Regions from separate parts of the Kitasatospora sp. CB02891 genome, predicted to be linked through region 2. Evidence: predicted binding sites of a transcription regulator. Region 2 holds the regulator's gene; each other region holds the start of a gene.
The links. The regulator HrcA, encoded in region 2, represses chaperone genes, less so after heat shock. The targets are predictions, from matches to a motif close to TTNGCACTCNGNNNNNCNGAGTGCNAA.
Positions count from the first base shown of each region.

Region 1 (10,171 bases), on a different contig from region 2:
GTCGGCGGACTCCTCGCTGCCGGTCACCGAGACGCACGTCCCGCACACCGACTTCCACGCCCACGCCCACGAGGCGCTGAAGTGACCCTGGCGGCGATGTGGGAGGCCCGCGCGGTCGACGGGCGGGGGAGTGAACTGCACGCCTGGGCGCGGGAGTTCGCGCTGCCCGAAGTGCGCGGGGCGGCCGGTCTGGAGCGGGTCGAGCTGTTCACCGCGCCCGGGGACCGGGTGCTGCTGATCGCGCTCTGGGCGGGCGAGCCGGGGCCGGTGCCGGAGCCCCCGGCCGGGCTGCTGGCCCGTCCGGTGCACCGGTGGACCTTCACCCGGACGGATGTCGGGTAGGCAACCGGGGAGCCGGTAGCGTTCGTCCAGAACATCGACAGACGTGTAGAGGAAGAGCGGGGGACACCGGTGACGAACAGGGCCCGGATCGGGTACGGCGTGGGTGCGCTCGCCGTGCTGCTGGCGGCGAGCGGGTGCGGCAGTTCCGCCCCCGCCACGAAGTCCGCCGCCCCCGCGAAGCCCGCGGCGGCGTCCTCGGGCAGCTCCTCCTCCGCCGCCGCGTCGGCGCCCGCGCAGGACACCGCCGGGGAGGCCGCGTGGGCGAAGTGGGGCCTCAAGCCGATGGCCAAGGCGCCCGCGCCGCCCGCCGACAAGCCGATCAAGCTGACGAAGACGGGCGCCGTGCCGGTGTTCAGCGAAGTCCCCACCCAGGACAAGGTCGTCTTCATCACCATCGACGACGGGGCCGAGAAGGACCCCAAGTTCGTCCAGATGCTCACCGAGCTGAAGGTGCCGATCACGATGTTCCTGACCAAGGACATCGTCAAGAACGACTACGCCTACTTCAAGCCGCTGCAGGCGCTCGGCAACACCGTGCAGAACCACACGGTCAGCCACCCGGTGATGAGCAAGATCACCGCGGCCCAGCAGAAGACCCAGATCTGCGACGACCAGACCGCCCTCACCGAGCAGTACGGCACCGCCCCGTACCTGTTCCGGCCGCCCTTCGGCGACGGCGCCAACACCCCCACCCTGAACACCTCGGTGCAGGAGTGCGGGCCGCGTGCCATCGTGCTGTGGCGCGAGTCCATGCAGATCCACGACATGCAGTACCAGTCCGCCGACAAGAAGCTGAAGAACGGCGACATCATCCTCGCCCACTTCCGCGGCCCGTCCGAGCTCAAGGGCGAGACCATGACCGCGATGTTCGGCGAGATGCTCGCCCGCATCCAGGAACAGGGCTTCGCGGTCGCCCGCCTCGACGACTACATCGCCAAGCCCGCCGGCTGACCCAGCATCATCACCGGGCCGGCCGCGGTGCGGGCCACGATCACCGTCACCGCGTTCGGCCCGGCCGGCTTCAACTGCCGCCGCAGCTCCTCCGGGACCACCGACGCCCCGCGCTTCTTGATCACCACGGTGCCGATCCGGCGCTCCTTCACCAGCGCCTTCAACTTCTTCACGTTGTACGGCAGCACGTCCGTCAGCTCGTAGGCGTGCGCGTACGGCGTCGGACGCAGCTCGTCCGAGGTGACGTACGCGATCATCGGATCGATCAGCCGACCGTTCGTCGACTCGACCACCTCGGCGACCATCCGGCCCCGGATCACCGCGCCGTCCGGCTCGTACAGGTACCGCCCCACCGGACCCACCGGCGGGTCCGGCAGCGCCCCGCCGGTCAGCGAGTGCGGGCCCGGCAGCAGCGTCGCCCGGTACGGCTCGGCGGCCGCGGTGCCGAACCACAGCACCGCCTCCTTCACCTCGCCCCGGTCCGACACCCACTCCGCCTCGGCGCCCTCCGGCACCAGCTCGTGCGGGATCCCCGGCGCCACCTTCAACGCCCCGAACGGGGTGCGCCGGGCCGCCTCCACCGCCCAGGACAGCGGCGGCGAGTACGCCTCCGGGTCGAACACCCGGCCGCGCGAGGTACGCCGCGCCGGATCGGTGAACACCGCGTCGAAGCCGTCCGTGTCGACGTCCGCGACGTCCGCGCAGCGCACCTCCACCAGCTCCGCCACGCCCAGCGCCGCCGCGTTCGCCCGCGCCACCTCGCAGGTCAGCTCGTCCCGGTCCACCGCCAGCACCGCGATCCCGGCCCGGGCCAGCGCGACCGCGTCCCCGCCGATCCCGCAGCACAGATCCGCCAGCCGCTTCACCCCGAGCGCCGCGAACCGCCCCGCCCGCCACTCGGCCACATTGCGCCGCGTCGCCTGCTCCACCCCGTGCTGCGTGAAGTACATCCCCCGGGCGTCCGCCCCGAACTTCGCCTCCGCCCGCTGCCGCAACCGCGCCTGCTCGAACGCCGCCCGCACCAGCTCCGCTGGGTAGTCCCGCCGCAGCCGGGTCGCCAGCGCCAGCTCCTGATCCGCGGTGAACTCCCGCAACTCGGCCAGCAGCGCCTGCCCCTGCTCGGTCAGCAGCGCCCGGAACGATTCGATCTCCACGGCCCCATTGTCGCCGCCCGGCGCCGGTGGGTCGGGGCGCTGTCGTCGAGTCCAGGACCACGGCCGGCAGCGGACCCGCCGTCAGCAGCGCGACCGGCGTGATCCGGTACCCCCGCCGGGCGGTCCGCACCAGGGCCGGCGCCGTCCCGGTCACCGCCGTCAGTGCGAACAGCCCGCACAGCGCGGCCGCCCCGGCCGCCCCGTCGCCATGGGCCAAGCGTGGCAAGGGAGTTGGTGTGCCGCCTGAGTATCCGTGCTCGAAACGGGCCGGGTCGGGCGGAAAACTCCGACACGACGTCGTTGGCACTCTGGTTGACTGAGTGCTAACGGCGTCCTAAGGTCGTTCCTGGCACTCACTCCAGGGGGAGTGCTAACGCGAAGATGCGTGTCTGACCCCCGCGACGGCAGTTGCGCACCATCGCCCACCTACCTGTTAGACAACCCCGTAATCTCCGAAGGGGAGCTCGGACGTGACCACCAGCAGCAAGGTTGCCATCAAGCCGCTCGAGGACCGCATTGTGGTCCAGCCGCTCGACGCCGAGACCACCACCGCCTCCGGCCTGGTGATCCCGGACACTGCCAAGGAGAAGCCCCAGGAGGGTGTCGTCCTTGCCGTCGGCCCGGGCCGCTTCGAGGACGGCCAGCGTCTGCCGCTCGACGTCGCCGTCGGTGACATCGTCCTGTACTCGAAGTACGGCGGCACCGAGGTGAAGTACCAGGGCGAGGAGTACCTCGTCCTCTCGGCTCGCGACGTTCTCGCCATCATCGAGAAGTAAGACGTCCCCAGCCCGCCCCGGATCCGTGTCAGCACTGACAGGGGCCCGGGGCGCGGTTGTTGCTCCACGTACGCAGACCACACCCTGAGGAAACGGGATCATGGCGAAGACCCTGCAGTTCGACGAGGACGCCCGCCGCTCGCTGGAGCGCGGCGTCAACAAGCTTGCCGACACCGTCAAGGTGACCATCGGCCCCAAGGGCCGCAACGTCGTCATCGACAAGAAGTTCGGCGCTCCCACCATCACCAACGACGGTGTGACCATCGCCCGCGAGGTCGAGCTCGACGACCCGTACGAGAACCTCGGCGCGCAGCTGGTCAAGGAGGTCGCCACCAAGACCAACGACGTCGCGGGCGACGGCACCACCACCGCCACCGTGCTGGCCCAGGCCCTGGTCAACGAGGGTCTGCGCAACGTCGCCGCCGGCGCCGGCCCGGCCGCCCTGAAGAAGGGCATCGACAAGGCCGTCGCCGCCGTCTCCGAGCACCTGCTGTCCATCGCCCGCGAGATCGAGGGCAAGGACGACATCGCCGCCGTCGCCTCCCTCTCCGCCCAGGACACCCAGGTCGGCGAGCTGATCGCCGAGGCGATCGACAAGGTCGGCAAGGACGGTGTCATCACCGTCGAGGAGTCCAACGCCTTCGGCGTCGAGCTCGAGTTCACCGAGGGCATGCAGTTCGACAAGGGCTACCTCTCGCCGTACTTCGTCACCGACGCGGAGCGCCAGGAAGCCATCCTGGAGGACCCGTACATCCTGATCAACCAGGGCAAGATCTCCAGCATCCAGGAGCTCCTGCCGCTGCTGGAGAAGGTTCTGCAGGCCGGCGGCTCCCGCCCGCTGCTGATCATCGCCGAGGACGTCGACGGCGAGGCCCTCTCCACCCTGGTGGTCAACAAGATCCGCGGCACCTTCAACGCGGTCGCGGTCAAGGCCCCCGGCTTCGGTGACCGCCGCAAGGCCATCCTCGGCGACATCGCCACCCTGACCGGCGGCCAGGTCATCTCCGAGGAGGTCGGCCTCAAGCTCGACCAGGTCGGCCTGGACGTGCTGGGCTCCGCCCGCCGCATCACCGTCACCAAGGACGAGACCATCGTCGTCGACGGCGCCGGCGCGTCCGACGCGGTCGCCGGCCGGGTCGCCCAGATCAAGGCCGAGATCGCCAACACCGACTCCGACTGGGACCGCGAGAAGCTCCAGGAGCGCCTCGCCAAGCTGGCCGGCGGCGTCTGCGTGATCAAGGTCGGCGCGGCCACCGAGGTCGAGCTCAAGGAGCGCAAGCACCGTCTGGAGGACGCCATCTCCGCGACCCGCGCCGCGGTCGAGGAGGGCATCGTCGCCGGTGGCGGCGCCTCGCTGGTGCACGCCGCGAAGGTCCTGGAGGACGGCCTCGGCCTGTCCGGCGACGAGGCGACCGGTGTCGCCGTGGTCCGCCGCGCCCTGGTCGAGCCGCTGCGCTGGATCGCCCAGAACGCCGGTCTTGAGGGCTACGTCATCACCTCCAAGGTCTCCGAGCTGGAGGCCGGCCAGGGCTACAACGCCGCCACCGGCGAGTACGGCGACCTGGTCAAGGCCGGCGTCATCGACCCGGTCAAGGTCACCCGCTCCGCCCTGGAGAACGCCGCCTCCATCGCCTCCCTCCTCCTCACCACCGAGACCCTCGTGGTCGAGAAGAAGGAAGAGGACGACGCGGCGGGCCACGGCCACTCGCACGGCGGGCACGGCCACAGCCACTGAAGCACTGGCCGCTAGGCGGCAATGAGGGGCGCGAGGAACTGCGCGACCGGCCCTGCACTCTCGTAGTGCGAGGCTCGGAGCGTGCAGGGCCTCGCGCCCTTTCGCATGGGCGGGGGACTGCGCGACAAGCGCAGGCCACGTCCGCAAGGTCGCGAGCACGTGCAGGTCATTGTCCGGCGTTGCGATCTTGCTGACGAGTGCCTTCCGCTGCGCGCAGTTCCGCCCCCTCGGCTTCGCCTGGGGGTACCCCCAGCGTCCCTGCTTTCGCACCCGCTCGCGCCCCCGGTTTCGCGTCCGTCCGTGCCTGCTGCGCTCTCCCCTAAGGTTGATGGCGTGATTGAAGCCCGCCATCTCCGTGTTCTGCATGCCGTCGCCCGGACCGGGTCGTTCTCCGCTGCGGCGCGGGAGCTGGGGTGCACGCAGCCTGCGGTGAGTCAGCAGATGAAGGCGCTGGAGAAGGCGGTGGACACCCCGCTGGTGGTGCGGTCGGGGCGGGAGATGCAGCTGAGCGAGGCCGGGCGGGTGCTGTTGAAGCACGCGAACGGGATCCTCGCGGGGCTGTCGGCCGCCGAGGAGGAGGTCGCGGCGATCGCCGGGCTGCGGGCGGGCCGGGTGCGGCTGGTCTCGTTCCCGACGGCGAGTTCGACGCTGGTGCCGCGGTCGGTGGCGCAGGTGCGGGCGGCGCATCCGGGGGTGCGGGTGTCGTTGGTGGAGGCGGAGCCGCCGCAGGCGCTGGCGATGCTGCGGGGCGGGGAGTGCGAGGTGGCGCTGGCGTTCCGGTACCCGGACTCGCAGGGCGGGCTGAGCCTGCCGTCCCCGCACGCGACGTTGCGCGAGGCCCGCGCGGAGGCGGCGCTGGAGGCGGCGGCGACGGCCGCGGCGAACGACTGGTCGGAGCTGGTGGTGCGGCCGCTGCTGGACGATCCGCTGGTGGGGCTGGTGCCGGCGGGGCATCCGCTGGCGGGCCGGGGCGAGGGCGAGCCGGTGGATCTCGCGGAGCTGGCGCGGGAGCAGTGGATCGCGGGCTGTCCGCAGTGCCGGGGGCACCTGGTGGAACTGTGCACGGACGCGGGCTTCGCGCCGGCGATCGAGTTCGCCACCGACGACTACCCGGCGGTGGTGGGCCTGGTGGGCGCGGGTCTGGGGGTGGCGGTGCTGCCGGGCCTGGCGCTGGAGTCGGTGCGGCATCCGGGGGTGGTGGCGGTGCCGGTGCGGGTCGCGTCGGGGGAGCCCGCGCGGCGTGAGGTGGTGGCGCTGACCCTGCCGGACCTGGCGGGGGTTCCGGCGGTGGAGCTGATGCTGGATCAGCTCGCGGCGGCGGCCGCCGCCCGGTGAGGCGTCCGCGCCGGCCGGTGGGCGGGCGGCGCGGCGGATTCAGGGAAACGTTTTTTCAGCTGTTCGAGGGCCGCTGCCGGGACAGCTGACGGGGGCATGCGCGGCCGCTCATCGGGCGCTCAGTGGCGGACGGTCTGCGGCATCGCCAGCGGGACCTGGACCAGTCGGTTGCGGGAGCGGCCGAGCAGCTCTTCGCGCTCGTCCTCCGTCATGCCGCCCCAGACCCCGTAGGGCTCGCGGACGGCGAGGGCGTGGGCCGCGCACTGGGCGCGTACCGGGCAGCGCATGCAGACCTCCTTGGCGCTCGCCTCGCGGGAGGTCCGGGCCGCGCCGCGTTCGCCCTCGGGGTGGAAGAACAGCGAGCTGTCGACGCCGCGGCAGGCGGCGGAGAGCTGCCAGTCCCAGAGGTCTGCGTTGGGGCCGGGGAGGCGGGAGAAATCTGCCATGGCTCATTCCCTTCGAGGGTACGGGACCTGGCGGCCCGGACGGGCTTGCTCCGGCGAGGCTGCACGGGACCGATACGGACACCTGGAAATATGACTTACACCCAACTACACGGACAAGTCACCCACAGTCCGACACAACAGTCAATGACCTAACGGAAGCTATAAAAACGGACAAACGGTGCAATAGGTTTTGAGTCGCGCCACTCCCCGATCGGAGGCTCGACGGGGCGCGGGCCGCGGTCGGAAGGCGTGCGCGGCGCGGACACCGCGCGCGAGCTGCACAAAAGTGCGGCGTGTGCACCGCGAGGTGGCTCTTGTGTGATGGGTCGGCCACGTACAGTGGTGGAGATGGACCTGAGCCGTAACTCATTCGAGTGACGGTCGTTGGATGTACGGAGGCGGTCAGCAGGCGCAGGACATCGGGATCGGTCGCGGAGCGAGGCGATCGGAACGGGGTCCGTCCCGGCGGCCGTGTCGGAGAGGTTCGTACCAGCCAGGAGGCTCAACGTGACGCGGATCAGCTGCGGAGGACGGTCATGACATCCGTACTCGTCTGCGACGATTCCCCGCTCGCCCGGGAGGCACTGCGCCGTGCGGTGGCGACCGTGCCCGGCGTGGACCGGGTGACCACTGCGACGAACGGTGAGGAGGTCCTCCGCCGCTGGGTGGCCGACCGTTCCGATCTCGTTCTGATGGACGTTCGGATGCCCGGGCTCGGCGGGGTGGAGACGGTCCGCCGACTGCTCTCGGCCGACCCGGGCGCCCGGATCATCATGCTCACCGTGGCCGAGGACCTGGACGGCGTGGCCCTCGCGGTCGCCGCCGGGGCCCGCGGCTACCTGCACAAGGACGCCTCGCGCGCCGAGCTGCGGGCCACCGTCACCCAGGCGCTGGCCGACCCGACCTGGCGCCTGGCGCCGCGCCGGCTGCGCAGCCCGGACATGGGCGCCGCACCGACTCTGACGGCCCGTGAGATCCAGGTGCTGGAGGGGATGAGCCACGGCCGCAGCAACGCGGAGATCGGCCGCGAGCTGTTCCTGTCCGAGGACACCGTGAAGACGCACGCCAGGCGGCTGTTCAAGAAGCTCGGCGCCTCGGACCGCGCGCACGCGGTGGCGCTGGGCTTCCGCTGGGGCCTGGTCCGCTGAGCGGGTGCGGGGACAACTGCGTTCGCTCGGACGTGTGACGTTGTGGTCCCGAGGCTGCACCATGGAGTAGTGGAGCACCTCGGGGACCAGCGGACAGGCAGGGGAGGCGGCACGGTGCACCCGGCGACGCATAACGTTCCGATGCACAAGTCCGGACGCGGTGCCGCGTTTTCCGGTCCGACCAGGCACCATGGACCGATGCATGACGACGAGGAGGCCGCCGGCACCGAACCGGCGCAGCCCGCCCCCGGGGGTGCGGCTGCCGCTCCGTCGTCGGCGCCGGAGGGCCGGGCGGCGGGATCCGACGGTGCGTCGGATGCGGGCGCCCGTCCGCAGGTCGCGGGTGCCACCTCGCCGGAGGAGGCCGCGCTGGTCGCGGCCGCGGTGCGCGGGGACGGCCCGGCGATCGAGGCGCTGCTCGGGTACGTGCTGCCGCTGGCGCTGCGGTACTGCCGGGGGCGGTTGGTCCGGCTGCCCGGCGGGGCCCGGCACCACGTGGACGACGTGGCGCAGGAGGTGTGCGTCGCCGTGCTGTGCGCGCTGCCCCGCTACCGGGACACCGGCCGCCCGTTCGAGGCCTTCGTGTACGGGATCGCCGCGCACAAGATCGCCGATCTGCAGCGGGCCGCGATGCGCGGGCCCGGTTCGACGGTGATCCCGCCGGACGACCTGCCGGAGACGCCGGACGACTCGCTCGGCCCCGAGGAGCGGGCGCTGCTGTCCAGCGACGCCGCGTGGATCAAGGAGCTGCTGTCCAACCTGCCGGCCCGGCAGCGCGAGCTGGTGCTGCTGCGGGTGGCGGACGGGCTGTCGGCGGAGGAGACCGGCGAGGTGCTCGGCATGTCGCCGGGCGCGGTGCGGGTGGCCCAGCACCGGGCGCTGTCGCGGCTGCGGGCGCTGGCGGAGGAGTCCGGCTAGCCGGTCCGGCCGGGGGGAAGAAGCGCGGGGGCGCGCGCGTTGTCAAGAGGGCGCGACGACACACCCCGCGGCACCAGTACCATGGGGTATCGGCGCCTGGTCGGGTCGCCAAAGTTTCTCCGGTGTGCGCGGTCCTCGGTTGGAGGATCGACCGAACGCCGGGCGTCCTTGGCGGCCGAGAGAGCCCTGGCGCCCGTGCGCAGAACGACGGCCCGCCACGGAAGGTTCCCCATGTCTTACAACGCCGCCGGCGTACCCGAGAAGTTCGCGATGCTCGGACTCACGTACGACGACGTCCTGCTGCTGCCCGGGGCTTCCGAGGTGCTCCCCAACCAGGTCGACACCTCCTCGCGGATCTCCCGGAACGTGCGGGTCAACATCCCGCTGCTGTCGGCGGCGATGGACAAGGTCACCGAGTCGCGGATGGCGATCGCGATGGCCCGGCAGGGCGGCGTCGGCGTCCTGCACCGCAACCTGTCGATCGAGGACCAGGTCAACCAGGTCGACCTGGTGAAGCGCTCCGAGTCCGGCATGGTGACCGACCCGATCACGGTCGGCCCGGAGGCCACGCTGGCCGAGGCCGACGCGCTGTGCGCCCGGTTCCGGATCTCCGGCGTCCCGGTCGCGAGCCCGGACGGCAAGCTGCTGGGCATCGTCACCAACCGTGACATGGCCTTCGAGACCGACCGCAGCCGCAAGGTCGCCGAGATCATGACGCCGATGCCGCTGATCACCGGCAAGGTCGGGATCTCCGGCGAGGACGCGATCGCGCTGCTGCGCCGCCACAAGATCGAGAAGCTGCCGCTGGTCGACGACGAGGGCCGGATCAAGGGCCTGATCACCGTCAAGGACTTCGTCAAGGCGGAGAAGTACCCGAACGCCGCGAAGGACGCCGAGGGCCGTCTGCTGGTCGGCGCCGCCGTCGGCGCCTCCGCGGAGGCGTTCGACCGGGCCCAGGCGCTGGTCGGCGCGGGCGTGGACTTCCTCGTGGTGGACACCTCGCACGGCCACTCGCACAACGCGCTGGCCTGGATCTCGAAGATCAAGTCCGCCGTGTCGGTCGACGTGGTCGGCGGCAACGTCGCCACCCGGGACGGCGCGCAGGCGCTGATCGACGCGGGCGTGGACGGCGTGAAGGTCGGCGTCGGCCCGGGCTCGATCTGCACCACCCGCGTGGTCGCCGGCGTCGGCGTGCCGCAGGTCACCGCGATCTACGAGGCCGCGCAGGCCTGTCAGAGCGCGGGCGTCCCGATCATCGGCGACGGCGGCCTGCAGTACTCCGGTGACATCGGCAAGGCGCTGTGCGCCGGCGCCGACACCGTGATGCTGGGCTCGCTGCTGGCCGGCTGCGAGGAGTCGCCGGGCG
Region 1 covers NZ_NNBO01000007.1:193,925-204,095, forward strand. The annotation lists gene tsaD (tRNA (adenosine(37)-N6)-threonylcarbamoyltransferase complex transferase subunit TsaD) at 1-85, shown strand, start outside; gene CG736_RS17935 (hypothetical protein) at 97-342, shown strand; gene CG736_RS17940 (polysaccharide deacetylase family protein) at 412-1,293, shown strand; gene CG736_RS17945 (class I SAM-dependent methyltransferase) at 1,269-2,447, opposite strand; gene groES (co-chaperone GroES) at 2,918-3,223, shown strand; gene groL (chaperonin GroEL) at 3,324-4,958, shown strand; gene CG736_RS17960 (LysR family transcriptional regulator) at 5,292-6,293, shown strand; gene CG736_RS17965 (WhiB family transcriptional regulator) at 6,413-6,739, opposite strand; gene CG736_RS17970 (response regulator transcription factor) at 7,276-7,887, shown strand; gene shbA (RNA polymerase sigma factor ShbA) at 8,086-8,805, shown strand; gene guaB (IMP dehydrogenase) at 9,037-10,171, shown strand, end outside.
Region 1: a site for HrcA is predicted at 2,748-2,774, ahead of groES (co-chaperone GroES). Genes of this name have one in related genera too.

Region 2 (10,171 bases):
GGGAAGGACATCACGTCGGTCGGACCGGGCAGGTCCATCCACTGGACGTGCAGCTCCGCCATCGACTCGCTGTCGTAGAGGATCACGGAGAGCTCGGACTGCGGGTGAATCCGCATCTTGTCGAGGGCGTAGCGGGCGACGTCGAGGATGGACTCCTCGTCGATGTCCCACCCGGACTCGTTGGCGATGTCGATCGACATGGAGGGCTCAGTACTCAGCTTTCGGTGCGATGGGACTGCCGGGGCGCCCGGGCGCCCCGCCGTTGGACGGGTTTGCGGTCGCCGGACTCCTCGGCCTCCTGCCGGGCGTCCCAGCGTTCGTACGCGTCGACGATGCGGCCGACCAGCTTGTGCCGCACCACGTCGGTGCTGGTCAGCACCGAGAAGTGGATGTCGGGCACGTCGACCAGGATCTCCTGGACCACCTTCAGACCGCTGCGGGTGCCACCCGGCAGGTCGATCTGGCTGGTGTCGCCGGTGACCACCACCCGGGAGTTGAAACCGAGGCGGGTCAGGAACATCTTCATCTGCTCGGGCGAGGTGTTCTGCGCCTCGTCGAGGATGATGAACGCGTCGTTCAGGGTGCGGCCGCGCATGTACGCCAGCGGAGCGACCTCGATCGTGCCGGCGGCCATCAGCCGCGGGATCGAGTCCGGGTCCATCATGTCGTGCAGCGCGTCGTACAGCGGCCGCAGGTAGGGGTCGATCTTCTCGTAGAGGGTGCCGGGCAGGAAGCCCAGCCGCTCCCCCGCCTCGACGGCCGGCCGGGTCAGGATGATCCGGTTGACCTCCTTGGCCTGCAGCGCCTGCACGGCCTTGGCCATCGCCAGGTAGGTCTTGCCGGTGCCGGCCGGGCCGAGGCCGAAGACGATGGTGTGCTTGTCGATGGCGTCGACGTAGCGCTGCTGGTTGAGCGTCTTGGGGCGGATGGTGCGGCCCCGGTTGGACAGGATGTTCGCCGTGAACACCTCGGACGGGGCCGGGTGGGCCGGGTCCTCGGCGGCGCTCCTGAGCATGGTGATGGAGCGCTCCACGGCGTCCTCCGTCAGTGGCTGGCCGGTGCGCAGCACCAGCATCATCTCGGTGAAGAGCTGCTTGACGAGCGCGACCTCGGCGGGAGAGCCGGTGGCCGTCACCTCGTTTCCTCGCACATGGATGTCGGCATCCGGGAAGCCGCCCTCGATCACTCGCAGGAGCGAGTCGGCCGCACCCAGCAGGGTGACCATCGGGTGCTTCTCCGGGATGACTATCCGGGTGCTGGCGGCCGCCGCATCGGGGCGCCGCTGTCCGTCGGTGCGGGTCTGCGGTGTGTCAGTCATGGGTCGGCGCTACGGCCTGCCTCATCCCAATCCGTCGTGTCGTGTGGCCAGTGCTCTCCAGGCCACCAGGGTACGCCGCGCGCATGTTCGCCGGAGCGGCGCGGCGGCTTCGATGGTGGAGGCTGTCGCCCCGATGTGCGAGCGGTTTTCCGCCGTCGTGCGCCCCGGGGGCGCTCAACGGCGCGGCGGGACGGGGATCCTGGCGAGGTCCTCGGCGATCACGACCTCGCCGTCGAAGTGCTTCTCGGCCTCCGCGCGGTGCGCCTGCAGGTCCGGGTAGCGCTGCGAGAAGTGGGTCAGCACCAGTCGGCGCACCCCCGCCTCGGCGGCCACCCGGGCGGCCTGCGCGGCGGTCAGGTGGCCGTGCTCCTCGGCGAGTGCGGCGTCCGCCTCCAGGAAGGTCGCCTCGATCGCCAACAGGTCTGCGCCCTCCGCGAGTTCGGCCACCCCGTCGCACAGCCGGGTGTCCATCACGAAGGCGAAGCGCTGCCCGGGCCGGGTCTCCGCGACCTCCGCCAGCAGCACCGTCCGGCCGTCCACCTCGACCCGGCCGTCGCGCTGCAACTGCCCCACCAGCGGTCCGCGCAGGCCCAGTTCGCGCAGCCGCTCGGGGCGCAGCCGGACGCCGTCCGGCTCGGTCAGCCGGTAGCCGAACGACTCCACCGGGTGCGACAGCCGCACCGCCGACAGCTCGAACGGCGCGCCAGGCGCCTCCAGCGGGCCCGGCCCGGCGATCGGGCGCTCCCGCAGGTCGGCGGTGGCGTGGTAGACGCTGGCGTGCCGCAGCCGGTCGAAGAACACCTGGCCGGACGCCGGGTAGTAGGCGTCCACCGGGTGCGGCACCCGGTCCAGGTTGATCCGCTGCACCACGCCCGGCAGGCCCAGGCAGTGGTCGCCGTGGAAGTGCGACACCGCGATCCGGGTGATCCCGGTGGCGGTCACGCCGGCCTGCAGCATCTGCCGCTGGGTGCCCTCCCCCGGGTCGAACAGCAGCCCCTCGCCGTCCCAGCGCAGCAGGTACCCGTTGTGGTTCCGGTGCCGGGTCGGCACCTGGCTGGCCGTGCCGAGGACGACGAGTTCACGCTGCGACAACGCTCAGACCAGCCCCTCGGCGAGCTTGCGCCCGCCCAGCACGTGCACGTGCGCGTGGAACACCGTCTGACCGGAGTCCGCGCCGGTGTTGAAGATCAGCCGGTACGACTCCAGGCCCTCGCCCTTCGCAGCCTCGCCCGCCTCGACCAGCAGCTCCGCCGCGATCTCCGGCTCCGCGGCGGCCAGTTCGGCCGCGTTGGCGTGGTGCACGTGCGGGATCACCAGCAGGTGGGTGGGCGCCTGCGGGTTTATGTCCCGGAACGCCAGCGTCCGCCCGCCCCTGCGCACCACCGTCGCCGGGATGTCCCCCGACACGATCTTGCAGAACACACAGTCCGCCTGCGGCTCCCCGGCCATCTCCCGCACTCCTTCTGAACACCCGTCACTGGTGACGTCGACCTTACAGGGAGGGGACGCGGGCCACGGCGGACCCGCGCCCCCTGCTGCCTCAGTCGATCGGCGGCGCGACCTTGGCCGGGGTGACGGCCAGCGACTCCAGGGCGATCCGGACGGCGGTCTCCAACTGGGGGTCGCGGCCCGCCGCCCAGTCCTGCGGGGTGACCGGCACCTCCACGTCGGGGGTGACGCCGCCGTTCTCCAGACCCCAGCCGTAGCCCTCCAGCCAGCTGGAGTACTTGGGCTGGGTGACCGCCGTGCCGTCCACCAGGTCGTACTTGTTGTCGATGCCGATCACACCGCCCCAGGTGCGGGTGCCGACCACCGGGCCGATGCCGAGCGCCTGGATCGCGGCGTTGACGATGTCGCCGTCCGAGCCGGAGAACTCGTTGGCCACCGCCACCACCGGGCCGCGCGGGGCGTCCACCGGGTACGGCTCGGGCCGGTCCAGGTCGCGGCCGCGGTTCCAGCCGACGATCCGACGGGCCAGCTTCTCCACGATCAGCTGCGAGGTGTGGCCGCCGCGGTTCTCCCGCAGGTCGACCACCACGCCCTCGCGGGCCATCTCGATCCGCAGGTCGCGGTGGAGCTGCGCCCAGCCGGCGCTCTGCATGTCGGGCACGTGCAGGTAGCCGAGCCGGCCGCCGGACAGCTCGTGGACGGCGGCCCGCCGCCCGGCCACCCAGTCGTGGTAGCGCAGCGCCTCCTCGTCGTCCAGCGGCACCACCACGGGGTGCCGCTCGCCGCCGTCCTTGCCGCTGACGGTCAGTTCGACCGGCTGGTCGGCGGTGCCGGCCAGCAGCGGGCCGGGGCCGGTCACCGGGTCGACCGGGCGGCCGTTGACGGCGAGGATCGCGTCGCCGGGGCGGATCGCCGCGCCGGGCGCCGCCAGCGGGGAGCGGGCCCGCGGGTCGGAGGACTCGCCCGGCACCACCCGGGCCACCCGCCACACCTCGCCGTCGCGGACCAGGTCCGCGCCGAGCAGGCCCTGCCGGCGGGCCGCCTCGACGCCCCGGCCGGGCGGGATCACGTAGGCGTGCGAGGTGCCGAGTTCGGCGACCGTCTCCCACAGCAGGTCCACCAGGTCCGAGTGGCAGGCCACCCGGTCCACCAGCGGACGGTAGCGGGCCAGCGCACCCGCCCAGTCGACGCCGCCGAGGTCGGCGCGCCAGAAGTTGTCGCGCATCAGCCGGCCGTTCTCGTCGAACATCTGCCGCCACTCGGCGGCCGGGTCGACGGTGACCCGGACCCGGTCCAGGTCGACCTCGGTGTCCTCGCTGTCGTCGGCCTTCTGGTCGGCGGGGACGATCCGCAGGCTGCCGTCCTCCAGCACCGCCAGCCGGGCTCCGTCGGCGGAGACCGCGAACGTGTCGACGCCGGTGAGCAGCTCCTCCACCTTGCGCTTCTTCAGGTCGTAGCGCTCCAGCGCCGTCCCGGCCGGGGTGTCGTCCAACGAAGCGGCGCTGTCGCCGAGTTCACCGCTGAACGGGATCCGGCCCCACAGCACGCCGTCCTTCGCGGCCCGCAGCGCACCGAACCGCCCGGCCGCCACCGGGAACGCCACGATCCGGTCGGCCAGGCCCTCCAGGTCGACCTTGGTGGTCGGCGCCCCGGAGTCGCCCTTGTCGCCGTCCTTGCCGTCCTCGTCCTCGCCGCCGACCGGCCGCCCGGCCCGCTGCGGCCCGAACGGCGACGGGGTGTCGGCGGCCAGCGTCAGCAGGAACGGGCGGGTGCCACCGGGGAACGACAGGTCGAAGACGTGCTCGTCGTACACCGGGTCGAAGTTCCGCACCGACAGGAACGCCAGGTGCTTGCCGTCCGAGGTGAAGGCCGGCGAATAGTCGTGGAACCGCTGCGGGGTGGCCTCGCTGACGGTGCGCGAGGTCAGGTCGGCCAGCATGATCTGCCGCAGCGACCACGGCCCGAGCACCGGCTGCGACCAGGCCAGCCAGCCCGAGTCCGGGCTGAACACCGGCCCGCTGACCTCGCCCTCGCCGCTGCGCGCCAGCTCGTGCACCGCGCCGTCGCTGAGCGCCACCAGCAGCAGCCGGCCGTCGTGCGAGGCGACCGCGAGCTGCCGCCCGTCCGGCGAGACCGTCAGCGACAGCACCCGGCCGAGCTGCCCGGCCGCCAGCCGGCGCCGCTCCGCGCCGAGCACCGACGGCGCGTACGCGATCGCGTCGTCGCCGTCCGCGTCCGTCACCCACACCGCGCCCTGTGCGCCGTCCTCGCCGGGCACCACCCGGGCCAGCCGGTTGCGCACCCCCGGGGTCTCGTCCAGCACCCGGGACGGGCCCTCGCGGTGCGTCACCCAGTGCACGGTGCCGCGCACCACCACCGCGGCGGCCCGGCCGGTCCGGTCCGCGGCCGCGGACTCCACCTGCCCGTCGGCCCGGGTCGGGTGCGGTCGGCGGCTGCTGCGCGGACCCGCCAGGTCGATGTCCAGCCGGCGCGGCTCGGCGCCCTCCAGATCGTCCAGCAGCCACAGGTCGCCGGCGCTCTGCCAGATCACCCGGGTGCCGTCGGTGGACGCCTGCCGGGCGTAGAACCCGCTGTCCGCCGGGCCGTGCGCCCGCAGATCGGCGCCGTCCGGGAGGCTGGAGTACAGCCGCCCGACCCCCTCGTGGTCGGACAGGAACGCCACCCGGTCGCCCACCCACATCGGGCACTCCAGCTGGCCGTCCAACCCGGCGTGCAGCCGCTCGAACTCGGCCCCGCCGACCCACAGCTTGCCCGCCCGGCCGCCCCGGTAGCGCTTCCAGTGCGCGGCCTCCCGGTTGTGCGTCCCCAGCAGCACCCGCCCGCCGGTCGCCCCCGCCGGCACCGCCTCGAACGCCAGCGACCCGATCGGCCCGTACGGCAGCCGCTCCGGTTCACCGCCGTCCAACGGCACCGCGAACGCCCACGTCCGGCGGATCGTCTGCTGCCCCGCGGTGGTGATCGCGATCGGCCGCCCGTCGCCGCTCCACCCCACCAACGCCGTGAACGGGCTCCCCCAGTACGTCAACCGCTGCGCCTGCCCGCCGGCCGCCGGCGCGACATGCACCTCCGGCGCCCCGTCCCGCTGCGACGTCCACGCCACCGTCCGCCCGTCCGGCGAGATGCGCACGGCGCCGACCGGCACCTGATCCGCCGTCAATCGCCAGGCCCGCCCGCCCTCGACGGGGGCCAGCCAGACGTCGTCCTCGGCAACGAAGGCGACAACATCGCCATGCAGATGGGGGTGGCGCAGATACCCGCGCGTCGAATCGGTCACCCGGCCACCATAGGGGTGCGAACTCAGGGGTGAGGGGCAATTTCCGCGAGAGCGGAGGGGTGCGAGGACAGGGGCGCGGGGAGCTGCGCGACAAGCGCACACCACGTCCGCCAGGTCGCGATCAAGTGCAGGTCATTGTCCTGCGTCGCGATCTTGCGGACGGATGCGTTCCCCTTCGCGCAGTTCCCCGCGCCCCTGTCGCTGCGCTCCTTTACCCCCAGCGACCGGTGCGGCCGAGCAGCAGCGCTCCCGCCGCGACCCCCGCCGTGGAGGTGCGCAGGACGGACGCCCCGAGTCGGTACGGCTTCGCGCCGGCTTCCGCGAACGCGGCGATCTCGTCCGGGGACACCCCGCCCTCCGGCCCGACGATCAGCACGATCTCGCCGGAAGCGGGCAGCTCCGCCGTGGCCAGCGGCAGCGACCCGTCCTCGTGCAGGACGGCGGCGAAGGAGGCGCCGGACAGCAGCGGGAGCAGCTGACGGGTCGTCATCAGGTCGTGCACCTCGGGGAAGCGCAGCCGCCGCGCCTGCTTGCCCGCCTCGCGCGCGGTCGCCCGCCACTTGGCGAGGGCCTTCGTGCCGCGCTCGCCCTTCCACTGGGTGATGCACCGGGAGGCCGCCCACGGCACCACCGCGTCGATGCCGACCTCGGTCATGGTCTCGACGGCGAGTTCGCCGCGGTCGCCCTTGGGCAGCGCCTGGACGACGGTGATCCGGGGCGCGGGCGCAGCCTCCTCGCGAACGGCGGCCACCAGCACGTCCAGCGCGTCCTTGCCGTGCACCGCGGCGACGGTGCCGTCCGCGCCGCGGCCGCGCCCGTCGGCGAGGGTGACGGCCTCGCCGGGTTCCAGGCGCTTGACGGCGACGGCGTGCCGTCCTTCGGGGCCGTCGAGGCGGACGGTGGCGCCGGGGGTGGCGCCCGCCAGGTCGTCGACGACGAACACCGGTGCGGTCATCGGAACAGGAACCCTCTCACGTCTGGAGCAACAAAAAACCCGGGCCGGAAGCGGTGGCGTGCACCACTCCCGGCCCGGAAGGAACAGGTCTCACCGGCCGTTGAAGGCGTCCTTCAGCCGGGAGAACAGGCCCTGCTGGCCAGGGGCGAACTGGCCGGACGGACGCTCCTCGCCGCGGATCACGGCGAGCCGCCGCAGCAGCTCCTCCTGCTCCGGGTCGAGCTTGGTGGGCGTCTGCACCTCGACATGCACTATCAGGTCGCCCCGGCCGCCGCCGCGCAGATGCGTGATGCCGCGGCCGTGCAGCGGGATCGACTGGCCGGACTGGGTGCCGGGCCGGATGTCGACCTCCTCCAGGCCGTCCAGGGTCTGCAGCGGCACCTGGGTGCCGAGCGCCGCGGCCGTCATCGGGATGGTGACCGTGCAGTGCAGGTCGTCGCCCCGGCGCTGGAAGACGGCGTGGCTGGTCTCGGCGATCTCCACGTACAGGTCGCCGGCCGGGCCGCCGCCGGGGCCGACCTCGCCCTCGCCGGCCAGCTGGATCCGGGTGCCGTTGTCGACACCGGCGGGGATCTTCACCGTGAGGGTGCGGCGGGCCCGGACCCGGCCGTCGCCCGCGCACTCCGGGCACGGGGTCGGGACGACGGTGCCGAAGCCCTGGCACTGCGGGCAGGGGCGGGAGGTCATGACCTGGCCCAGGAAGGACCGGGTGACCTGGGAGACCTCGCCCTTGCCGCGGCACATGTCACAGGTCTGCGCGGAGGTGCCGGGCGCGGCGCCCTCTCCGCTGCAGGTGGTGCAGGTGACGGCGGTGTCGACCTGGAGTTCCTTGGTGGTGCCGAACGCGGCCTCCTCCAGGGTGATCTCCAGTCGGATCATCGCGTCCTGGCCTCGGCGGGTCCGCGAACGCGGGCCGCGCTGGCCGGTCGCGGCGCCGAAGAAGGCGTCCATGATGTCCGAGAAGCCGAACCCGGCCGCACCGGCGCCGAAACCGCCCGCGCCGCCGCCGTTGGGCGACAGCGGGTCGCCGCCCAGGTCGTAGACCTGACGCTTCTGCGGATCGGAGAGCACCTCGTAGGCGGCGTTGATCTCCTTGAACCGCTCCTGCGTCTTCGGGTCCGGGTTGACGTCCGGGTGCAGTTCACGGGCGAGGCGTCGGAACGCCTTCTTGATCTCGTCCTGCCCCGCGTCGCGTCGGACGCCGAGTACCGCGTAGTAGTCCGTGGCCACCAAATGCTCCGGTTTGTTCCGCCTCTAGAAGTGCTTGCGACGGCTGCGTGAGGGATTCACGCAGCCTTGCTATGACTCGGCCAGGATCTGGCCGACGTACCGTGCCACCGCTCGCACCGCCCCCATTGTGCCCGGGTAATCCATCCGGGTCGGACCGATCACTCCCAGCTTTGCCACGCTCTGGTCGCCCGAACCGTAACCGACGGAGACCACCGACGTGGAATTCAGGCCCTCGTAGGCGTTCTCGTGGCCGATCCGGACCGTCATCGCGGAGTCCCCGGTCTCACCCAGCAGGCGCAGCAGCACCACCTGCTCCTCCAGTGCCTCCAGCACCGGACGGATGGACAGCGGGAAGTCGTGGCCGAAACGAGTCAGGTTGGCGGTGCCCGCCAGCATGATCCGTTCCTCGTTCTGCTCGGCGAGCGTTTCGAAAAGGACGGTCAGCACGGTGCTGACCGAGGGCCGGTCGGCCGGTTCGAAACCGGCCGGCAGGTCCTCCAGCAGGGTCGGCACCTCGGGCAGCCGACAGCCGCCCGCCGTGCCGTTGAGCCTGGCCCGCAGCTCGGCCAGCAGGCTCTCGCCGACCGGACCGGGGCAGTCCACCATCCGCTGCTCGACCCGGCCGGTGTTGGTGATCAGCACCAGCATCAGCTTGGTCGGGGTGAGCGACACCAGTTCGATGTGCCGCACCGTGGAACGGGTCAGCGACGGGTACTGGACCACCGCGACCTGCCGGGTCAGCTGCGCGAGCAGCCGCACCGTACGGGCCACCACGTCGTCCAGGTCGACCGCGCCCTCCAGGAAGTGCCGGATCGCCCGGCGCTCCGGAGCCGTCATCGGCTTCACCTCGGCGAGGCGGTCGACGAACAGCCGGTAGCCCTTGTCGGTCGGGATCCGCCCCGCACTGGTGTGCGGCTGGTGGATGAACCCGTCCTCCTCCAGCGCGGCCATGTCGTTGCGCACCGTGGCCGGTGACACGCCCAGGTTGTGGCGCTCCACCAGGGCCTTGGAGCCGACCGGCTCCTCGGTGCCCACGTAGTCCTGGACGATCGCGCGCAGCACGGCGAGCCGGCGCTCGTCCAGCGGGCGCACGGACGAACGCGTGTCGATCAGGCGGCCGTCGGGCTTGCCGTCGTCCGGCATCGGTGCGCACCTCCGTCGTCGTCCGTTGTACCGGTGGTCGATCCACTCTGGCACTCAACTGGGCAGAGTGCCAGAACCGTATCTGCCAGTGTACGGCCCGGGCCTGATGGCAGGAACGGTCCGCCGACGTGATCCTCGACCGAATACCGGACCGGCCGACGCCCGGAGGCCGCCCCGGCCGCATTCCCATCGGATTCCCATCGTTTCGGATGGTGCCCGCGGGGCCTGCCGGTGGCAGCATCGAAGGCGAAGAGGCGAAGGAGGAGCAGCGATGTCGGCGTCACGGCAGCACTCCCGGTTCACCCCCGACCGCGGCCTGACCGGTCGGATGGTCACCACCATGTTCTTGATCGGCCTGCTCTACGTCGGCTTCACCGGGCTGCTGATCGTGCTGCTGCGCGGCGCCTGGCCGCTGGTGGTGCTGATCTCCGGCGGCCTGTTCGTCGCGCAGTTCTGGTTCTCCGACAAGATCACCGAACGGGCCATGGGCGCCCACCAGGTCAGCCCCGAGGAGTTCCCGCAGCTGCACGGCGCGGTGGACCGGCTGTGCGCGCTCGCCGACATGCCCAAACCGCGGGTCGCGGTCGCCCACAACGACATGCCGAACGCCTTCGCCACCGGCCGCAACCCGCAGAACGCGGTGATCTGCGTGACCACCGGCCTGCTGCGCCGACTGGAACCGGAGGAGCTGGAGGGCGTCCTCGCGCACGAGCTCTCGCACGTCGCGCACCGGGACGTGGCGGTGATGACGATCGCCGGCTTCCTCGGCGTGCTGGCCGGC
Region 2 covers NZ_NNBO01000003.1:122,786-132,956, reverse strand. The annotation lists gene ybeY (rRNA maturation RNase YbeY) at 1-200, opposite strand, end outside; gene CG736_RS09395 (PhoH family protein) at 215-1,318, opposite strand; gene CG736_RS09390 (ribonuclease Z) at 1,493-2,410, opposite strand; gene CG736_RS09385 (HIT domain-containing protein) at 2,414-2,767, opposite strand; gene CG736_RS09380 (S41 family peptidase) at 2,859-6,062, opposite strand; gene CG736_RS09375 (16S rRNA (uracil(1498)-N(3))-methyltransferase) at 6,274-7,017, opposite strand; gene dnaJ (molecular chaperone DnaJ) at 7,108-8,247, opposite strand; gene hrcA (heat-inducible transcriptional repressor HrcA) at 8,317-9,390, opposite strand; gene htpX (zinc metalloprotease HtpX) at 9,662-10,171, shown strand, end outside.

Region 3 (10,171 bases), on a different contig from region 2:
ACCGCCCACCACGAGGGCGAGGCGGCGGTCAACCGGCTGCTCGCCGAGCGGGCCCGCCGGGTGGTGGTGGCCGCCGACTCCTCCAAGCTGGGACACCGCGCCTTCGCCCGGATCTGCGGCCTGGAGCGGGTGGACACCCTGGTCACCGACAACCAGGTCGCCGACCGGGTGGCGGCCGCTTTCGGCGACGCGGGGGTCACCGTTCTCACAGCGTGAACGTCCCATTACCGGACACTTTCTGACGGGCAGTCACGCTGAGCGCAACGGGATCTGACACTTCGATAACTCCGCCCCTGCCGGTATGGACCACCGGCCAAAACGCCTGTCAGGGTCACGCTGTAACCCATTTGAAGGCGGTCCATTCGTGAAGCGATCAGCGCTGCTCCCCCTGCCCATCGTCGGGTCCCTGCTGCTCACCGGCTGCGGTGCCCTGGACATGTCGGGGGGTGTCACGCTCAACCTGGTCGCAGCCGACTACGGCGACAACGAGACCAACTCCAGCTCGATCTACTGGAACAACCTGGCCCGCCGCTTCGAGGCCAACAACCCCGACATCAAGGTCCATGTCGACGTGGTCAGTTGGACCGACATCGACAAGCACCTCGCCGACCTGATCGCCAAGGGCAGGACCCCCGACATCGCGCAGACCGGCGGCTACGCCGACCAGGTCGCCGCCGACCGCCTCTACCCGGCCGGCGACGTGCTCTCCAACAGCACCCAGGTCAACCTGCTCGACTCCTTCGCCAAGGCCGGCCAGGTGCTCGGCAGCCAGTACGGCATCCCGTTCATCTCCTCCAGCCGGGTCTTCTTCTACAACAAGGAGATCTTCGCCAAGGCCGGCATCACCGCCCCGCCCACCACCTGGGACGAACTGCGCCGCGACGCCGAGCTGATCAAGTCCAAGGTCCCCGGCGTCATCCCGTACGCGCTGCCGCTCGGCCCCGAGGAGGCCCAGGGCGAGGCGATGATCTGGACCATGAGCGGCGGCGGCGGACTCTCCGACAACGCCGGCAACTACACCATCGACAGCCAGGCCAACCGCGCCACCTTCACCTGGCTGCGCAGCAACCTGGTCGACAAGCGCCTCACCTACGACGACCCGTCCAAGGTCGACCGCAAGACCGCGTTCAACGACTTCGCCTCCGGCAAGGTCGCCATGCTCAACGGCCACCCCGGGCTGGTCAGCAAGGCCGTCGCGGGGAACATCCAGTACGGCACCGCCGCGATCCCCCGCAAGGACGCGGGCATCAAGCCCTCGACCCTCGGCGTCGCCGACTGGGTGATGGCGTTCAAGGCGCCCGGGCACAAGGCGGAGGTCAAGAAGTTCCTCAACTTCGTGTACGCGAAGGAGAACACCCTCAAGTTCGACGAGCAGTACAACATGCTGCCCGTCACCCAGGACACCCTTGAGGACATGTCCGCCAACCCCGCCCACAAGGACCTCACCGAGTTCCTCAACGCCCTGCCCAACGCCAACTTCTACCCGCTCGGCGACCCCTCCTGGGACAAGGTCTCCAGCATGCTCAAGCAGCGCATAGGCGAGGCCGTGCGGCCCGGCTCGACGGACGTGCTCGGCGACCTCCAGGCCGCCGCCTCGGCGGAGGCCTCCCGGGCCCGCAAGGGCTGACAGCCCCAGTCCGTAGCCTGGAAGCATGGCCGAACTGACCGACCGCGACCGGGCGGTACTCGAACTGGAATCCCGCGGGTGGCGGACCGCCGGCGCCAAGGAGCAGGCGATCCGGCAGGAGCTCGGCATCTCCGCCACCCGCTACTACCAGCTGCTGGGCGCCCTGCTCGACCGGCCGGAGGCACTCGCCCACGCCCCCGTCCTGGTCAACCGGCTGCGCCGGGTCCGGCAGAATCGGCGCGACGCCCGGCAGTGAACCGATCGGCGCCCGCCGGCGGCCGCCGCCGGGTAGCGTCGACGCCATGGGAATTGCTGAGCAGATCACGTCCCAGGCAGGACGGGCCGGACTGGCGGGCCTGCTCGCCGACCCGCGCTCCGCGGTCGTGGGACTCGACTTCGACGGCACGCTCGCCCCGATCGTCGCCGACCCCGCACAGGCCCGCGCCCACCCCGGCGTCGTCCCCGCCCTGACCGCACTCGCCCCGCTGGTCGGCTCGGTCGTCATCGTCACCGGCCGACCCGCCGCGACCGCCGCCGCCCACGGCGGCTTCGCCGCCACCCCCGGCCTGGAGCACCTCACTGTCCTCGGCCACTACGGCGCCGAACGCTGGGACGCGAGGACGGGCGCCGTCACCGCCGCGCCGCCACCCCCGGGAGTGGCCGCCGTACGGGCCGAACTGCCCCTGCTGCTAGACGACTTGAAGGCCCCGGCCGGCATCTTCGTGGAGGACAAGGAACGGGCGCTGGCCGTGCACACCCGGCGCACCGACGACCCCGACGGCACGCTGGCGCGGCTGCGCGCCCCGCTCACCGAGCTGGCCGGCCGGCACGGCCTGGTGGTCGAACCCGGCCGGATGGTCCTCGAACTGCGCCCGCCGGGGGTCGACAAGGGCGTCGCCCTCCGCAAGTTCCTGGCGGAACGGGACGCCGGGCCGGTGCTGTTCGCCGGCGACGACCTCGGCGACCTCGCCGCCTACGAGGAGGTCTCCCAGCGGCGCAAGCACGGCCACCCCGGCCTCCTCGTCTGCAGCGGCCCCGTCACCGGCGAGGCCCCCGTCCGCGAACTCGCCGACCGCGCAGACCTGGTGGTGGCGGGGCCGGCGGGGGTGGTGGACCTGCTGAACGAGTTGGCGTCGCGGTTGAGGGCGTGACGGCAGTCGCGCGCGAGACGCCGGGAGAGCACCACCAGGGGTACCCCCGGCGCCCCTGGTCGCTCTCCCCGGTTGTGCTCTAGAGCGCGTTCAGTTGGTCGAGGAACCACTGCTGCGGCGGCAGCGCCGTCGCCGCGGCGGCCAGTCGCCCGGTGCGGTCGGCGCGGTCGGCCGGGGGCATGGCGAGGGCCCGGGCCAGGGCGTCCGCGGTGGCGATGACGTCGAAGGGGTTGACGGTGATCGCGTCGTCGGCGAGTTCCTCGTGGGCGCCGGCCTCGCGGGAGAGCACCAGGGCGCAGCCGTGGTCGGAGACGACGGGGACTTCCTTGGCGACCAGGTTCATGCCGTCGCGGACGGGGTTGACCAGGGCGACGTCGGCGAGCCGGTACGCGGCGAGGGAGCGCGGGAAGTCGTCGTCGACGTGCAGGATGAGCGGCTGCCAGTCGGCGGTGGCGAATTCGGCGTTGATCTCGGCGGCGAGCCGTTGCACCTCGGCGGTGTACTCCCGGTATTCGGCGAGGTCGGTGCGCGAGGGGTAGGCGAAGGCGATGTGGACGACCCGGTCGAGCCATTCGGGGCGGGTGCGCAGCAGGTGCCGGTAGGCGAGCAGGCCGCGGACGATGTTCTTGCTGAGCTCGGTGCGGTCGACCCGGACGACGGTGCGCCGGTCGCCGACGGCTTCGCGGAGGGCGGCGAGGCGTTCGTCGACGTCGGGCCGGTGGGCGCGCTCGCGCAGGAACGCGGCGTCGGCGCCGAGGCCGTGGACGCCGAGCCGGGTGGTGCGGCCTGCGTGGCTTACGGTGAGGGCGTCGCGGTCGACGCTCGCGCCGAGGACGCGCTCGCAGCAGTCGGCGAAGGCGAGGGCCCAGCGGCGGGTGAGGAAGGCGGCGCGGTCGGCGCCGAGGATGCCTTCGAGGACTTCGGCGGCGACGTCGTCGGGCAGCAGCCGGTAGTACTCGGGCGGGGCCCAGGGGGTGTGCGAGAAGTGGCCGATGCGCAGGTCGGGGCGGAGGGCGCGGAGCAGCGCGGGGGCCAGCGAGAGGTGGTAGTCCTGCACCAGGACGGCGGCGCCGGGGGCGGCTTCGGCGGCGAGGGCTTCGGCGAACGCGGTGTTGTAGGCCCGGTAGGCGGCCCATTCGGTGCGGAAGTCGGCGTCGAAGGCGGGCTTGGTGGGGATGTCGTACAGCAGGTGGTGGACGAACCACAGGGTGGAGTTGGCGACGCCGTTGTAGGCGCGGGCGAAGGTCTCCGGGTCGATGTCGAGCATGCGGACGGCCTGTCCGCCGACGTCGTGGCCGGCCCGGTCGAGGCGGCCTTCGGGGGCCTGCCGGGCGGCGGTGCGGTCGGCGTCGGAGAGGGCGGCGCAGACCCAGACGGCGTTCGGGTCATCGATCGCGGAGAGCCCGGAGACCAGGCCGCCGCCGCCTCTGCGGAGGCTCAGCGTGCCGTCGTCCTCCGTGCGGAAGGACACCGGGCCGCGGTTGGAGGCCACCAGGATCGGGGCGGCTCCGGACTGCGTGGGGCGTTCGGACGCGTGATCGGCCATACAGCCAACCTTGCCGTGTGATCAGCCGACCAAACCACCCGGCGCGGCCCGGGCCGGGTGAACAGTGCGGGGCGGCAGGCGGGCAACGCGCGGGCCGGCGGTCAGCGGTCGCGGTACTCGGGGACGGTGATCATCGGGGGGCGTTCGGTGGCGGGCACCGGGTGGGTGCGGGGGGTGAAGCCGGCGGTGGTGCGGGTGTACTGGGTGAGCAGCGGCCGGACCAGGTCGGCGTCGGCCTTGAGCCGGTGGGTGCGGTCGAGGCGTTCCAGGGCGGTGCGGTAGATGGTGGCGGCCATCCGGCCGAGGGCCTGGCCGTCCTGGTGGCGGTGGTGCCGGACGCCGACGTCGACCTGGGCCAGCGCGTCCAGCCCGACCAGTTCCAACGCGTCGACCAGCAGGCCGAGTTCGACGCCGTAGCCGGTCGGGAAGGGCAGTCGCTCCAGCAGGCCGCGGCGGGCCGCGTACTCGCCGCCGAGCGGCTGGACGAAGCCGGCCAGCTGCGGCCAGTGCAGGTTGAGCAGCGGGCGGGCGACCAGTTCGGTGACCCGGCCGCCGCCGGCCGGGACGACGGCCCCGTCGGCCTCGAACGGGCGGTCGTACATCGCCTTGACCAGGTGCACGGCGGGGTCGGTGAGCAGCGGGCCGACGATGCCGGAGACGAACGCCGGGTCGAATTCGCGCAGGTCGGCGTCGATGTAGCAGACGATCGCGCCGCTGCTGGCGAGCAGCGAGCGCCACAGCACCTCGCCCTTGCCGGGGGCGGCGGGCAGCCGGGGCAGGATGGCGTCCCGGTGGACCACCCGGGCGCCGGCGGCGGCCGCCGCGGCGGCGGTGCCGTCGACCGAGCCGGAGTCGACCACCAGCAGTTCGTCGACCAGCGGGACGCGTTCCATCAGTTCGGTGCGGATCAGGGTGACGATCTCGCCGACGGTCGGCTCCTCGTCCAGGGCGGGCAGCACCACGCTGACGGTGCCGGCCGGCCCGGCGGCGCGCTTGGCGGCGAGCAGCCGGTCGAGCGGTCGGTCGGCGGCCGCCCAGGACCGGCGGCGCAGCCAGTCGGCCACTTCCGGCAGGACCCCGGGCTCGGGCTGCTCGGGCAAGATCTCGCTCCCTGTCTCGGTCCGTCTCGGTTTTCGGACGGTGGGGTTGGACGGCACGGGCCTTCGGTTACAGTCTTCGTACTGCGCCCGGACCTTCGCACGTCGGGGTCGTTCGCAGCGTACGACCACAACTTCACATTGCTCATCCAGAGGGACTGAGGGAACGGCCCGTTGAAGTCCCGGCAACCCTCCCGCGCGGCCTTGCAGGCCCGGCGGGACAGGTGCCAATTCCGGCCCGGGCGCGACCGCGTCCCGGGGAAGATGAGGAGAAAGGGCCTCGCCACCATGGCTGTTGACACCCCCGCACCTGCCGCCGTCGACCTCGGTCCGGCCACCGCGCTGTCCTGTCGCGAGTGCGGCACCCGCTTCCCGCTCGGCCCGAGCTTCGCCTGCCTGGAGTGCTTCGGCCCGCTGGAGATCGCCTACGACTACGCCGGCTACGACGCCGAGGAGCTGCGCAAGCGGATCGAGGCCGGGCCGGCGTCCGTCTGGCGCTACGCCCCGCTGCTGCCCGTCCCCGCCGACGTCGCGGACAAGCCGAACCTGAACCCGGGCTGGACCCCGCTGGTGAAGGCCGACAACCTGGGCCGCGAGCTGGGCTTCACCGCGCAGCTGCACATCAAGGACGACTCCGGCAACCCCACCCACTCGTTCAAGGACCGGGTGGTGGCCTGCGCGATCGAGGCCGCCCGCGCCTTCGACTTCACCACGCTGTCCTGCTCGTCCACCGGCAACCTGGCGGGCGCGGTGGGCGCCGCCGCGGCCCGGGCCGGCTTCAAGTCCTGCGTGTTCATCCCGCACGACCTGGAGCAGGGCAAGGTCGTGATGGCCGGGGTGTACGGCGGCGAGCTGGTCGGCATCGACGGCAACTACGACGACGTGAACCGGTTCTGCTCGGAGCTGATCGGCGACCCGGCCGGCGAGGGCTGGGGCTTCGTCAACGTCAACCTGCGTCCGTACTACGGCGAGGGCTCCAAGACCCTGGCGTTCGAGATCTGCGAGCAGCTCGGCTGGCGGCTGCCCGAGCAGATCGTCATCCCGATCGCCTCCGGCTCCCAGCTCACCAAGATCGACAAGGGCCTGCAGGAGCTGATCAAGCTCGGCCTGGTCGAGGACCGCCCGTACAAGATCTTCGGCGCCCAGGCCGAGGGCTGCTCCCCGGTCTCCGCCGCCTTCAAGGCCGGCCGCGACGTGATCAAGCCGGTCAAGCCGGACACCATCGCCAAGTCGCTGGCGATCGGCAACCCGGCCGACGGCCCCTACGTGCTCGACATCGCCCGCCGCACCGGCGGCGCCGTCGAGGACGTCACCGACGCCCAGGTGGTCGAGGCGATCAAGCTGCTGGCCCGCACCGAGGGCATCTTCGCCGAGACGGCCGGCGGCGTCACCGTCGGCGTGCTGAAGAAGCTGGTCGAGACCGGGCAGCTCGACCCGAGCAAGGAGACCGTCGCGATCAACACCGGCGACGGCCTGAAGACCCTCGACGCGGTCGCCGACTCCGGCATGACCGCCGTGATCCGCCCGACGCTGGAGTCCTTCCGCGCCGCCGGTCTCGTCTCCGCCTGATCCGTCCCCCACGTCTTCCTAGGAGTGCCCCCATGAGCGCCACCGTCCGCATCCCCACCATCCTCCGCACCTACACCGGCGGCGCCGCCGAGGTGACCGCCGAGGGCGCCACCCTGGCCGCCGTCGTCGCGGACCTGGAGGCCAACCACGCCGGCATCGCCGCCCGCCTGCTGGACGACACCGGCAAGCTGCGCCGCTTCGTGAACGTGTACGTCAACGACGACGACGTGCGCTTCGCCGACGGCCTGGAGACCGAGATCAAGGACGGCGCCTCGGTGTCGATCATTCCGGCGGTGGCCGGCGGCTGCTGACGCCGCCCCGGGTATTCGCCCTGCCGCCGTCAGGCCTCGGAATTCGATTTCCGAGCTGCCTGGCGGCGGCTCGGCACATCGGCCGAAGACGTTCGGGCAGCCGTGTTTACGGCCCGGTGGGTCGCTGGAATTCGGGGACCGGCGAAGGAGTAGAGTGCCGGGAGAGCCGTTCCCCGTCACGGCCCGTTCCAATCCTCGTTTTTCCCCGTTCGGCACCTCGCGCCGGCCCCGTCCCGTCCCGCGCTCTGAGACATGCGCCGGACCGTTCGCCGCTCGACCTGTCAGGCCGCCGTCATAATTCTTTCGGCGATTTGCGGTGACACGTCCGTTATGTCCGGTGGCTATTGTCGCGCCGTACACCTTTCGCCCCGTCATATCCCCTGCGGCGTACGCGATTTCCGTGAAATTAGGGCCTGTTGCAGAGGGCGCATATCCGGATACATTCAGCCGCGACAGAGGCTGCGCCGTGCGGGGGGGAGTCCCCACAGGCCGGTCTTCCAGACCTCCGGGTCCGCGTCCGCGGATCTCTGAAGGGCCAGCACAGCACAAGGGGAGTTCGGAATGGCTCAGGGCACCGTCAAGTGGTTCAACGCCGAGAAGGGCTACGGCTTCATCGCGGTCGACGGTGGAGCGGACGTGTTCGTCCACTACAGCGCGATCCAGATGGACGGCTACCGCACCCTGGAAGAGGGCCAGCGGGTCGAGTTCGAGATCTCGCAGGGTCAGAAGGGTCCGCAGGCCGACATGGTCCGCGCCGCCGGCGCCTGACGGCTCGGCAGACCGCACCCACGACAGTACGACCGGCAGGTCCGGCCCCGGCGCGACGCGTCCCGGGCCGGGCCTGTCGGCGTTCTCCGGCCCGGCCTGCGGGTTTCCCGGGAGGGCGGTCGGAGCACGCCGAATGGGCTTGCACTCGACACCCCCGAGTGCTAATCATTGGCGTTAGCACTCACAGCGTGAGAGTGACAACGGACCGGGCCGGTGAGGCCCCGGAAGCGGCGGGGACAGGACCCGCACCCTCCTGGGCCGTCCGTCGCGGGCACCCCCTTGGTCCGAGCAGTCGACCGTGTCCCGGAGGACCACTTCTAATGGCCAAGATCATTGCCTTTGACGAGGAAGCCCGCCGCGGCCTTGAGCGTGGCATGAACCAGCTTGCCGACGCCGTGAAGGTCACGCTCGGCCCCAAGGGTCGCAACGTCGTTCTGGAGAAGAAGTGGGGCGCCCCCACCATCACCAACGACGGTGTCTCCATCGCCAAGGAGATCGAGCTCGAGGACCCGTACGAGAAGATCGGCGCCGAGCTCGTCAAGGAGGTCGCCAAGAAGACCGACGACGTCGCGGGTGACGGCACCACCACCGCCACCGTGCTGGCCCAGGCGCTCGTCCGCGAGGGTCTGCGCAACGTCGCCGCCGGCGCCAACCCGATGGCCCTGAAGCGCGGCATCGAGAAGGCCGTCGTCGCCGTCTCCGACCAGCTGCTGGCCCAGGCCAAGGACGTGGAGACCAAGGAGCAGATCGCCTCCACCGCCTCCATCTCCGCTGCCGACACCCAGATCGGCGAGCTCATCGCCGAGGCCATGGACAAGGTCGGCAAGGAAGGCGTCATCACCGTCGAGGAGAGCAACACCTTCGGCCTGGAGCTCGAGCTCACCGAGGGCATGCGCTTCGACAAGGGCTACATCTCCGCCTACTTCGCCACCGACCTGGAGCGCATGGAGGCGAGCTTCGAGGACCCGTACATCCTCATCGCCAACTCCAAGATCTCCTCGGTCAAGGACCTCCTCCCGCTGCTGGAGAAGGTCATGCAGAGCGGCAAGCCGCTCGTCATCATCGCCGAGGACGTCGAGGGCGAGGCCCTCTCGACCCTGGTCGTGAACAAGATCCGCGGCACCTTCAAGTCCGTCGCCGTCAAGGCCCCGGGCTTCGGCGACCGCCGCAAGGCCATGCTGGGCGACATCGCCATCCTGACCGGCGGCACCGTGATCTCCGAGGAGGTCGGCCTCAAGCTCGAGAACGCCGGCGTCGACCTGCTGGGCACCGCCCGCAAGGTCGTCATCACCAAGGACGAGACCACCATCGTCGACGGCGGCGGCGACAGCGACCAGGTCGCCGGTCGGGTCAACCAGATCCGCGCCGAGATCGAGAACTCCGACTCGGACTACGACCGCGAGAAGCTCCAGGAGCGCCTCGCCAAGCTGGCCGGCGGCGTGGCCGTCATCAAGGCCGGCGCGGCCACCGAGGTCGAGCTCAAGGAGCGCAAGCACCGCATCGAGGACGCGGTGCGCAACGCCAAGGCCGCCGTCGAGGAGGGCATCGTCGCCGGTGGTGGCGTCGCCCTGCTGCAGGCCGGTGTCGCGTTCGAGAAGCTGGAGCTGGACGGCGACGAGGCCACCGGCGCCAACATCGTCCGCGTGGCCCTGGAGGCCCCGATCAAGCAGATCGCCACCAACGCCGGTCTTGAGGGCGGCGTCGTGGTCGAGAAGGTCCGCAACCTGCCCGCCGGCCACGGCCTGAACGCCGCGACCAACGAGTACGTCGACCTGATCGCCTCCGGCATCATCGACCCCGCCAAGGTCACCCGCTCCGCCCTGCAGAACGCCGCCTCCATCGCGGCGCTGTTCCTCACCACCGAGGCCGTCATCGCCGACAAGCCGGAGAAGGCCGCCGCGGCCGCCGGCGGCGGCATGCCGGGCGGTGACATGGACTTCTGATCCGACCCCTCCGGTTGGTTCAGCCAGTCTCACGCCGTGAGGGCGGTCTCCTTCGGGAGGCCGCCCTCACGGCGTTTCCGGCTCCCGGCGGTGCTTTGGGACAATGGGCGGATGGCCGCTCCCGAGATCGAATCCGCCCTGCACAGTGCCCGCGCGCTG
Region 3 covers NZ_NNBO01000008.1:278,152-288,322, reverse strand. The annotation lists gene CG736_RS20135 (DeoR/GlpR family DNA-binding transcription regulator) at 1-216, shown strand, start outside; gene CG736_RS20130 (extracellular solute-binding protein) at 365-1,627, shown strand; gene CG736_RS20125 (DUF3263 domain-containing protein) at 1,653-1,883, shown strand; gene otsB (trehalose-phosphatase) at 1,930-2,778, shown strand; gene CG736_RS20115 (trehalose-6-phosphate synthase) at 2,858-4,324, opposite strand; gene CG736_RS20110 (glucosyl-3-phosphoglycerate synthase) at 4,426-5,424, opposite strand; SAM riboswitch class I at 5,564-5,692, shown strand; gene thrC (threonine synthase) at 5,710-6,990, shown strand; gene CG736_RS20100 (MoaD/ThiS family protein) at 7,023-7,301, shown strand; gene CG736_RS20095 (cold-shock protein) at 7,863-8,069, shown strand; gene groL (chaperonin GroEL) at 8,390-10,012, shown strand; gene CG736_RS20085 (hypothetical protein) at 10,124-10,171, shown strand, end outside.
Region 3: a site for HrcA is predicted at 8,208-8,234, ahead of groL (chaperonin GroEL). Genes of this name have one in related genera too.